Regions from separate parts of the Micromonospora sp. WMMC264 genome, predicted to be linked through region 2. Evidence: riboswitches for the same ligand, from Rfam matches in the RefSeq annotation. Region 2 holds a riboswitch; the other holds the start of a gene.
What was found. Region 2 has a riboswitch for cyclic di-AMP ahead of O7542_RS23225 (hypothetical protein). Riboswitches for the same ligand answer to the same signal wherever they lie in the genome.

Region 1 (4,617 bases), 1.6 Mb from region 2:
CTCGGCCATCTTCGACAAGATCTTCGTGGCCGGGCAGGCCGCGATCGACAGGTACGCCCGCGCCGGCGTGGAGATCCCCGCCGACAAGTTCGTCGTGGTCGGCCGGCCCCAGGTCGAGGCCATCGAGGTACGCCGGGAGCCGGTCGCCGCCTCGGCGCACCCGACGGTCCTCTACACCCCGACCTGGACCGGGCACCACGCCGACGCCAACTACTGCTCGCTGCCGGTGGCCGAGACGCTGATCCGCCGGCTGATCGACCGCGGGGCGGCGGTGATCCTGCGCGCCCACCCGTACACCGACAAGAACCCGGCCTCGGCCCGCCAGCTCGCCCGGCTCACCGAGCTGCTCGCCGCCGACCGGGCCAAGACCGGCCGCCCGCACCTGTTCGGCGCCGCCGCGGCCCGCGAGCTGACGCTCACCGAGTGCGTCAACCGCGCCGACGCGCTGGTCTCCGACGTCTCCGGCGTCATCTCCGACTGGCTCTACTCCGGCAAGCCGTACGCGCTCACCGACACCGGCGCCGACGGCGAGCACTTCGTCGAGCGGTTCCCGCTCGCGGCGTCCGGCTACGTGCTGCGGCGCGACATGTCCAACGTGGACCAGGTGATCACCGACCTGCTCGACGCCGACCCGAAGGCCGCGCAGCGCTGGGCGGCGCGCACCCGCTACCTGGGCGACTTCCCCGCCGACGCCTACGCCGAGGCGTTCCTCGCCGCCGCCCGCCGCGAGCTGGAGGCCGACTGGGCGGTCCCGGCGCAGCGCGCCGTCGTGTAGGCCCCGCTCTACAGGTACGCGTCGAGCAGGGCGAGCACGGCGGCCGGGTCCTCGACGTGCGCGTTGTGGCCCAGGCCGGGCAGGGTGGCCACCGGCACGCCCAGCTCCTTGAGCTGCGCGTCGCTCACCATCGGGTCCTGCTCGCCGCGGGCCAGCAGCACCGGCACGCCGGTCGCGGCCAGCTGGGCGGGCAGCCGAGGCTCGCCGACCGCGAACGCGGCCGGGTCCATCGCCAGCCGCCAGCGGCCGTCGACCCGCCGCAGCCCCGCCTCCACCACCGGGTGGTCCGGGGCGAACAGCCCGGCCAGCCCCGAGACGCGCAGGTAGCGGCGGGCCGCCTCGTCCCGGGTGGCGAACCAGGTGACCGGCCGGGCGGCCAGCTCGCTCGCCTTCGCCAGCTCGGCCGGGGACCAGACCGCCTTGATGCCGAGCCCCACCACCGCGTCCACCGGAAGAGCCCGCTGCCGGGCCGCGAGCGCCAGCGCCACCACCCCGCCGAGCGAGTGCCCGAGCAGCACCAGCCGGTCGTGCGGGCCCAGCCGGAGCGGACCGAGCCCGTCCGCGACGCGCTGGGCCAGGGCGTCGAAAGAGTAGCCGTCGAGCGGCGGCGACCAGCCGTGGCCGGCCAGGTCGGGGGCGAGCCAGCGCCCGGGCCAGCGGCGCTCCAGCAGCGGCGCCCAGGGCAGCCACACCTCGCCGGTGGCGCCCATGCCGTGCAGGAGAATCAGGTGCCGGTTCCCCGTCGCTTCACCCATTGGCGCAGTCTGCCACCGCCCGCCCCGGACACGCGAGACCAAACCCGACCGACCCGCCCCCACGCCCCACGCCGCCCGCCCTCGCCCTCGCCCTCGCCCTCGCCGCCGATCTTGGAGTTGTGGTGCCTTCCATAGCGGGCGAGCCGGGCATACCAGGCGCCACAAGTCCAAGATCGACGCGCCGAGAGGGCGGCGGGCCAGGGCGGGTGGGGACGGGGAAGGCCGGCGCCCCGGGAGGGGTGCCGGCCTTCCGGGGGTGCGGAGGGTCAGGCGGAGTAGCCGCGGCTGGCGATCCAGTGCGCCAGGTCGATGGTGGTGAGCCAGTACGACGGCAGCGACGGGTCGGCCGAGTCGGCGATCCGCACGATCCGGCCGTCGTCCTTGTAACCGATCACCGCGACGTAGTGGCCGCCCGGGAACGAGTGCCAGCCGCCGTTGGTGTCGGTGGCGGTGCCGGCGACGTTCGCGACGACCCCGCGGCCGTTGCTGATCGCCTCGACCACGTCGGCCTGGAGCCGGTCCATCTGGGCCGGGCTGGCCGAGCCGGGAATCATCCGGGTCCGGTACGGGTTGCCCTTGACCTGCTGGTTGAGCACGCGCGTGGTGTCCTCGGCCGAGTTGGTGCCCATCTCGGTGGTGCCGAGCGGGCCGGCGAGGGCGTCCTGGCTGCGCTCGATGCCGGTGGCGCTGAGCGCGTTGCGCACGGCGGCCGGGCCGCAGTAGTAGTAGTTGATCTGCGCCTGGTAGTCGTAGTCCAGCGTCTTGCTCGACGGCGGCTTCGGCGCGGCCTTGGTGACGTCCGGGTCCGCCGCGGCCTTCTTCGCCGACGGGGAGGCGCTGGGCGACTTGCTGGGCTCGGCGCTCGGCGACGCCGGCGGGACGACGATGCGCGCCTCGCCGCGGCTGGCGGGCTCGCCGAGCCGTGCGCCGAGTTCGGCGACCGAGGCGGTGTTCTCCTGCCGGACCGGGGCGTCCTCACCGGCGGCGAGGGCGGTGCCGGCGCCGGCGGCCAGCACGAGCGCCGCGGCCGATCCGGCGATGATCTGGTACGGGCGTTCGGTGGCGATCCGCCGCAGCTGACGCTTCAGGTGGTGCTTCACGAAATCCTCCACGGGGGGCGTGATCGGCACACGCCGGCCCGGCACGTGGAGGGGTTCACACGTGCTGGCAGGCCGGATGGGCCGGGGGAACGGGTACGCCCGCGATGCCGGGCGCCCAGGGGCGGTTTGCCGGTCGCGTCAGGCGAGCGCGGGTACCGCGGAGCCGTGGAGGCGGGGGGACGATCGAGGGGTGGGCACGAGGATGGGACTCCTTCCGTGGCCGCCGACCGGGTTAGCTGACGGATTCGGGCGGGAAGTACGCCCTACCGCGGCAGTGGCCGCGGATTCACCCCGATGGTGCTCATGGTTCCCCGGTTCGTGATGACACGATTAGGCGGGTCGGCGCGGCGTCGCCTTCTGCGATCGGTTACCGCACCGGACGCGCCGACACTACCGGCGGGTACTGCCCCTGCCAAGCGCTCCCACCTGCGTAAACATGATCCCCGGTAACGGATTTCGGAACAGCCGGTTACTCACTTCACTCAATGGGACAAGCGGTGGTGACGGCGCCCGGGAGGCGAAAAGGGGACAGACGGCGAGCGCCTGACCGGCAATGGCGCGGCTCATTGGCCTGTTCTGCGCTCCACGCCCGTTTCGGCGCCGGGGGTGAGCCGGCTCACCACATTCCGGGTAACAATTCGGTCGCCTCAGCCGACCCGGGCCGGACGCCAGCGGGCGTTGCGGACGGACGCGCCGACCGGCAGGGGGATCGTCGCCACGCCGCGGGACACCGGGGCGGGCCGCACCGCCAGGGTGGCCGCGTACGCCTCGGCGGCGAGCGTACGGGCGGCCTCGGCGGCCAGTTCGGCGTCCCGCCACGCCTGCCGCTCCCGCTCGGCGGCGCTCTCCCAGCCGGTCCGGCGCCGGTCCCGTACGGCCCGGGCCAGCACGATCTCCTGCTCGGCCGGGTGCCGGCGCGGGTCCCACCCGTTGCGGCGCGCCAGCACGTCGGCGAGTTGCCGGGCGGACAGGTCGCCGCGCCAGTGCGCCGTCATGGCGGCGTGGTGCAGCCAGCGCTCCCGGGCCGCGTACTCCGCCGGGGTGCGCGGGGTGCGCGGGGCGGCCAGCGCGGCGGCCCCGGCCAGGCGGCGGGCGGCGCTGTCCGCCTCGTCGTACGCGGTCCAGGCGCGTTCCGCCTCGTCCTGCGCGGCCAGCCACCGTTCCCGGCGGCGACGGGCCGTCTGGGCGGCCCCGGCGGCGGCCACCGCCACCTCCTCGGCGTACCGGACGAGGTCGTCGCGGCGCGCGGCGTCCTGGTCCACCGGATCGGCGGCAGCCTCGGCGACGCCGTCGCGCTCGGGCCGGGCCACCAGCGCGGCGAGCAGGCCGAACGCGAGCAGCATCAGGAAGGACCAGATGGCGGCGGCCTCGGGGACCGCGGTGAGGAAGTGGTAGAGAGCGGTCTGCGACATGGTCGGCACCTCACGGGAAGAACCTGGCGGGAGACTCCGCACGGCCGGTCGGGGCGCGGCGCGGGGGCGCCGGGCCGGCGAGGGGCGGGTGCGGGATGACGTTCGGTGGGTGCGGTGACGGGCGCGGCCCGTGGGCGGATCAGCGGGCGGGCGGGGCCCGCAGGCCGACCGGCGCGGTGATCCGGCCGGCCGGGACCGGCTGCGGGTCGTTCGGGAGCGTGTCGGTGGCCCGTGCGGCGGGCGCGGGTGCGCCGTCGGGACGGGCCTGCCGCTCGGCGGCGCGGTCGGATTCCGGTCGCGGGGCGGCCGGCGTGCTCACGTACGCCGGGCCGGCTGGCGCGGCGGCGCCGGCCGGCAGCGTGACCGCGCCGAACGAACAGGCGACGACCACGGCGAGACTGGCGAGCATCCGGGCGGTCCAGCGCGCCACCCACCACACGGGGCAGGTGAGCGCGATCGGAAGCACGGGTACAAATTACCGCCGAACCCCCACTGACGCACCGCCGCACGGCGTGTCGCGGACCGACCGGCCGGCGTGTGCGCGTGTCAGTCCGGGCGACGCCGCCCGGCGTACT
Region 2 (4,617 bases):
CCCGCCGGGCAGGTGCGCGTCGGCGCCGTTCTCGTCACCGTGACCGGTGTCGCCGGTCCCGTGGTCGCTGCCGCTGTCGTCGTGGCGGGTCTCGGCGGCCGGGGCGACGGGATCGGCCAGGTTGCCGATCCCGTACGCCGCGCCGAAGACCGCCACGAGGCCGAGCGCGAAGCCGCTGAGCTTCGTCGCCGTGTTCATGGTTTCTCCTCGGTTCTGCGGGTCCCGTGGACCCGTCACGCACCGACGAGGTCGTAGCCGGCCTCGTCGACCGCCGCGCGGACGGTGTCCGTGTCCAGCGGGTTCTGACTGGTGACGGTGACCCGGCCGGTGGCCAGGTCGACCCGGACGCCGGTGACGCCCGGAAGCGCGCTCAGCTCGGTGCTCACCGAGTTGACGCAGTGGCCGCAGGTCATACCGCTCACCTGGTAGGTGCTCTCCATGTCGCCCTCCGATCTCATACCCCCTGGGGGTACAGCCGGAACGTTAGCATACCCCCGAGGGGTACGCTATCCTCGTTCTCATGACCGCTCCGTCCAGCCCGACCCGGGGCTACACCGCCAGCAAGGACCAGCTCCTCGCCCGGCTCCGCCGGATCGAGGGTCAGGTCCGTGGCATCGAGAAGATGGTCGAGGACGACCGTTACTGCATCGACGTGCTGACCCAGATCTCGGCCATCCAGGCGGCGCTGGACAAGGTCGGCCTCGGCCTGCTCGACGGGCACGCGCGGCACTGCATGCACGAGGGCGCCGCCGAGGGCCGGGCCGACGAGATGGCGACCGAGATGATGGCCGCCGTCGGCCGCCTGATGAAGCGCGGCTGAACGGGACCTCCGCCCCTCCGAGCAGGGCACATCGACCCGCGCCGACGCGCCCGTGCGGCCGTACCGTCGAAGTGGCGGGCAGGCCGGCCCCGGCGGACCCGCGGTGACGGACGGAGGGCGGCCCGATGATGTGGCAGAGCCCGATGATGGGCTGGATGTGGATCTGGTCCCTGGCGGTGCTGGCGGTGCTGGCAGGGCTCCTCTGGCTGGCCGTGCGGTGGACCGGCCCGCAGCGGTCCGGGCCGACGGCGGCCCGGCGCATCCTCGACGAGCGGTACGCCCGCGGCGAGATCGACGAGGACGAGTACCGGCGACGCCGGGCCGGACTGGCCTGACCCGCGCGGGGCGCGCGTCACCGGTCACGGTGTCCGGGAGCACCCAGCCGGGCTGCCTACCATGTCGGGGCGACGACCCGGACGTGGTCGACACGTCCGCGCCGGCCCGGTGACCAGACCGGTCCGGCGGACCAGGCGTCGCCGCGACCGTTGGGAGAGACGCCTTGGGTGCCGACCACACCCGCCCCGCACCGCCCACGCCACCGGGCGTACGGCGGCTGCTCGTCGCCGTGGTGGTGCCGCTGTTCGCGCTCACCGTGATCGCCGCGCTGGTGCTCTGGCCCCGGCAGGACCGGGAGCCGGTCGGCGGCGCGGACGTCCCCCGCTACCACGGCACCGTGACCCGGGTGGTCACCGAACCCTGCCCGCCGACGCCGGAGGCCCCGGAGGGCGCGGGCGGCCCCTGCGGCACCGCGACCGTCGCCGCCGAGCAGGGCCCGGACGCGGGACGGCAGGTCGAGACGCCGCTCCCGGCCGGACCGGGCGCGCCCCGGGTCGAGGTCGGCGACAAGATCGTCCTGGTCGAGCTGATCGACCCGGCCGACCCTTCGGTGAAGTCCTACAACATCGCCGAGCACCAGCGCGGCACGCCGCTGATCTGGCTGCTGGTGCTCTTCGCCGCCGCGATCGTGGCGTTCGGCCGCTGGCGCGGGCTCGCCGCGCTCGGCGGCCTGGCGGCCAGCTTCGCCATCCTGCTCGGCTTCGTGCTGCCCGGCATCGGTGGCGGCCAGCCGCCGCTGCTGGTGGCGATCGTGGGCGCCGCGTTGATCATGTTCGTGGTGCTCTACCTGACGCACGGGATCACCGCGCAGACGTCGGTGGCGGTGCTCGGCACGCTCGGCAGCCTGGTGGTCACCGGCGTGCTCGGCCTGCTCGCCACGTCCGCCACCCACCTGACCGGCTTCGGCAGCGAGGACGCCACCACGCTGTCCATGTTCCAGGGCGACGTGGACCTGCACGGACTGCTGCTGGCGGGCATCATCATCGGCTCGCTGGGCGTGCTGGACGACGTCACCGTCACCCAGGCGGCCACCGTCACCGAACTCGCGCACGCCAACCCGGGGCTGTCCCGGCGGCAGCTCTACCGGGCGGCGACCCGCGTCGGCCGGGCCCACATCGCGTCCACCGTCAACACCATCGTGCTGGCGTACGCGGGCGCGTCGCTGCCACTGCTGCTCCTGCTGGTCGCCGACTCCCGCCCGGTGAGCCAGATCCTCACCAGCGAGTTCCTCGCCCAGGAGATCGTCCGCAGCGCGGTGGCCACGCTCGGCCTGATCGCCGCCGTACCGCTGACGACCGCACTGGCCGCGATCGTGACCACCGCCGGACGGCGCGCGCCCGGTCCGGAGCCGGCGTCGCCCGTACCCCCGCCGCCCCGTCCGCCGACCGGACGCGACGACGCGCTGGAGGCGCTCGGCGGCGGAAAGAGTACGGAGGCGACATGGTGACACTCCGCACGGTGACCATCGATTTCAAACGCGACGCTGGTCACGGTGCGCCACGGCGAAATCTCGCTATTGGTCGGCTTCCGGACGTAGATCCGCAGGAGTGCTGTCGGGTAACCTCGCTGCCGGTCACCGCCGAAGGCGCGCACCGGCGCCAGCGGTGCCGCCGCCCAATCGCCTGCGGGCGAGCCGGGGAACCAGGTACATGGGGTGAATCCGCGCGAGCGGTAGGGGCCACTTCCGTCCCGAACCCGTCAGCTAACCCGGTCGGCGGCCGACGGAAGGGAACACTGTGACGCCACCCCTGCGCCGCTGGCTGACACCCCTGGTGGCCGTGCTGGCCTCGCTGGCAGTGCTGGCCGGGCCGAACTCGGCGACGGCGGCCCCCGCCGCGGCGGCCCCGAAGCCGTCCGGGCACGAGGAGGACGGCGAACCACCGCTCATCACCGAGGCGATCGACAGCGCCAACCGGAACTTCCTCCAGGCGAAGGCGAAGCTGGCCAAGTCGCAGGACCGCCAGCGGCGGCTGGCCGCCGAGGTACAGGCGGCACAGGCCGAACTCGAGGCGCTCAGCCCGCAGGTCAACCAGCTCGCCGCCCAGTCCTACCGGACCGGCCGGATGGGCGCGATGGCGATGCTGCTGGAGAGCAACTCGCCCGACTCGTTCGTCCGCCGCGTCAACGCCCTGGACGAGCTGAACCTCCTCAACGCGCAGCGCCTGGCCGCCATCAACGCGGTCAAGAACCGCGCCGAGACGGCCAAGATCGCGCTCGACGCCGAGGTGCGAGAGCAGGAGAAGCAGAAGAACGCGATGGAGCGCGAGAAGGTGCAGGCCGAACGCGCCCTCAAGCTCGTCGGCGGCCTCGGCTTCACCGGCGGCCTGGTCGACGCCACCTCACCGGTCGCCAAGATCGGCCCCGGCCGCACCGCCGACGGCGGCTGGAAGGCCGAGTCGTGCAGCGAGAACGACCCGACCACCTCGGGCTGCATCACGCCGCGGACGCTGCACGCCTACAAGGAGGTCCGGCGCGCCGGCTACACGCGCTTCGTGGGCTGTTACCGGCCGGGCGGGCCGTGGGAGCACCCCAAGGGCAAGGCGTGCGACTGGTCGCTGCAGAACAGCGGCTTCTCACCCTGGCACAACAACGACACCCGCAAGTACGGCAACGACGTGGCCGCCTTCCTCATCCGCAACGCCGACCGGCTGGGCATCTACTACGTGATCTGGAACCGGCAGATCTGGTTCCCGGCCACCGGCTGGAGGTCGTACAGCGGGCCGTCGAACCACACCGACCACGTCCACATGTCGATGCTCTGACCTGGACGCAGCAAGAAGGGGCCGCCCCCGTGGGCGGCCCCTTCGTCGTCCGGCGCTCCGGTCAGCCGGCCAGCGCCGCGTCCGCGTCCGCCGGCGACGAGGGAGCGGGCAGTGACGCCGGGACCTGCGCCACTGTCCGCACCTCGCCGCCGGAGAGCCGGTACGACATCCCCGCCACCGTGCACCGGCCCGCCGCGACCCGCTCGGCCAGCACGGAGGACCGGGCCAGCAGCGTCTCCACGGTCTGCGCGATGTGGACGTCGATGATGCCGTCGAGGTCGTCGATGCCCTGCCGGGCGGCGCGCAGCAGGCTGGGCGAGACCGCGTCCACCACCGCTCCCAGGTGCCCGGCCGGAGCGGCGCCGGTCCGGACCCCCTCCCGGGCGGCCTGGACCGCGCCGCAGGAGTCGTGCCCGAGCACCACCACGAGCGGCGTGCCCAGCACGGTGACCGCGTACTCGACGCTGCCGAGCACCTCGGGCCCGGCGGTGTGCCCGGCGGTACGCACCACGAAGAGGTCACCGAGACCCCGATCGAAGATGATCTCCGCGGCGAGCCGCGAGTCGGAGCAGCCGACGATCACCGCGAAGGGGTGCTGGCCGTCGGCCACCGCCGCCCGGTGCCCGGCGTCCTGATTCGGATGCTGCGGCACACCGGTGACGAACCGGTGGTTGCCGGCACGCAGCTCGGCGAGCGCCT

Region 1: another riboswitch for cyclic di-AMP. It lies ahead of O7542_RS15710 (C39 family peptidase); the one in region 2 lies ahead of O7542_RS23225 (hypothetical protein).

What each region holds. Positions count from the first base shown of each region.
Region 1 is NZ_CP114907.1:3,673,931-3,678,547, forward strand. It holds gene O7542_RS15700 (CDP-glycerol glycerophosphotransferase family protein) at 1-775, shown strand, start outside; gene O7542_RS15705 (alpha/beta hydrolase) at 784-1,530, opposite strand; gene O7542_RS15710 (C39 family peptidase) at 1,797-2,630, opposite strand; cyclic di-AMP (ydaO/yuaA leader) riboswitch at 2,837-2,977, opposite strand; gene O7542_RS15715 (hypothetical protein) at 3,278-4,042, opposite strand; gene O7542_RS15720 (hypothetical protein) at 4,182-4,508, opposite strand; gene O7542_RS15725 (acyltransferase) at 4,589-4,617, opposite strand, start outside.
Region 2 is NZ_CP114907.1:5,297,311-5,301,927, forward strand. It holds gene O7542_RS23200 (hypothetical protein) at 1-198, opposite strand, end outside; gene O7542_RS23205 (heavy metal-associated domain-containing protein) at 234-440, opposite strand; gene O7542_RS23210 (metal-sensitive transcriptional regulator) at 521-820, shown strand; gene O7542_RS23215 (SHOCT domain-containing protein) at 946-1,155, shown strand; gene O7542_RS23220 (YibE/F family protein) at 1,320-2,603, shown strand; cyclic di-AMP (ydaO/yuaA leader) riboswitch at 2,758-2,889, shown strand; gene O7542_RS23225 (hypothetical protein) at 2,893-3,918, shown strand; gene O7542_RS23230 (carbonic anhydrase) at 3,980-4,617, opposite strand, start outside.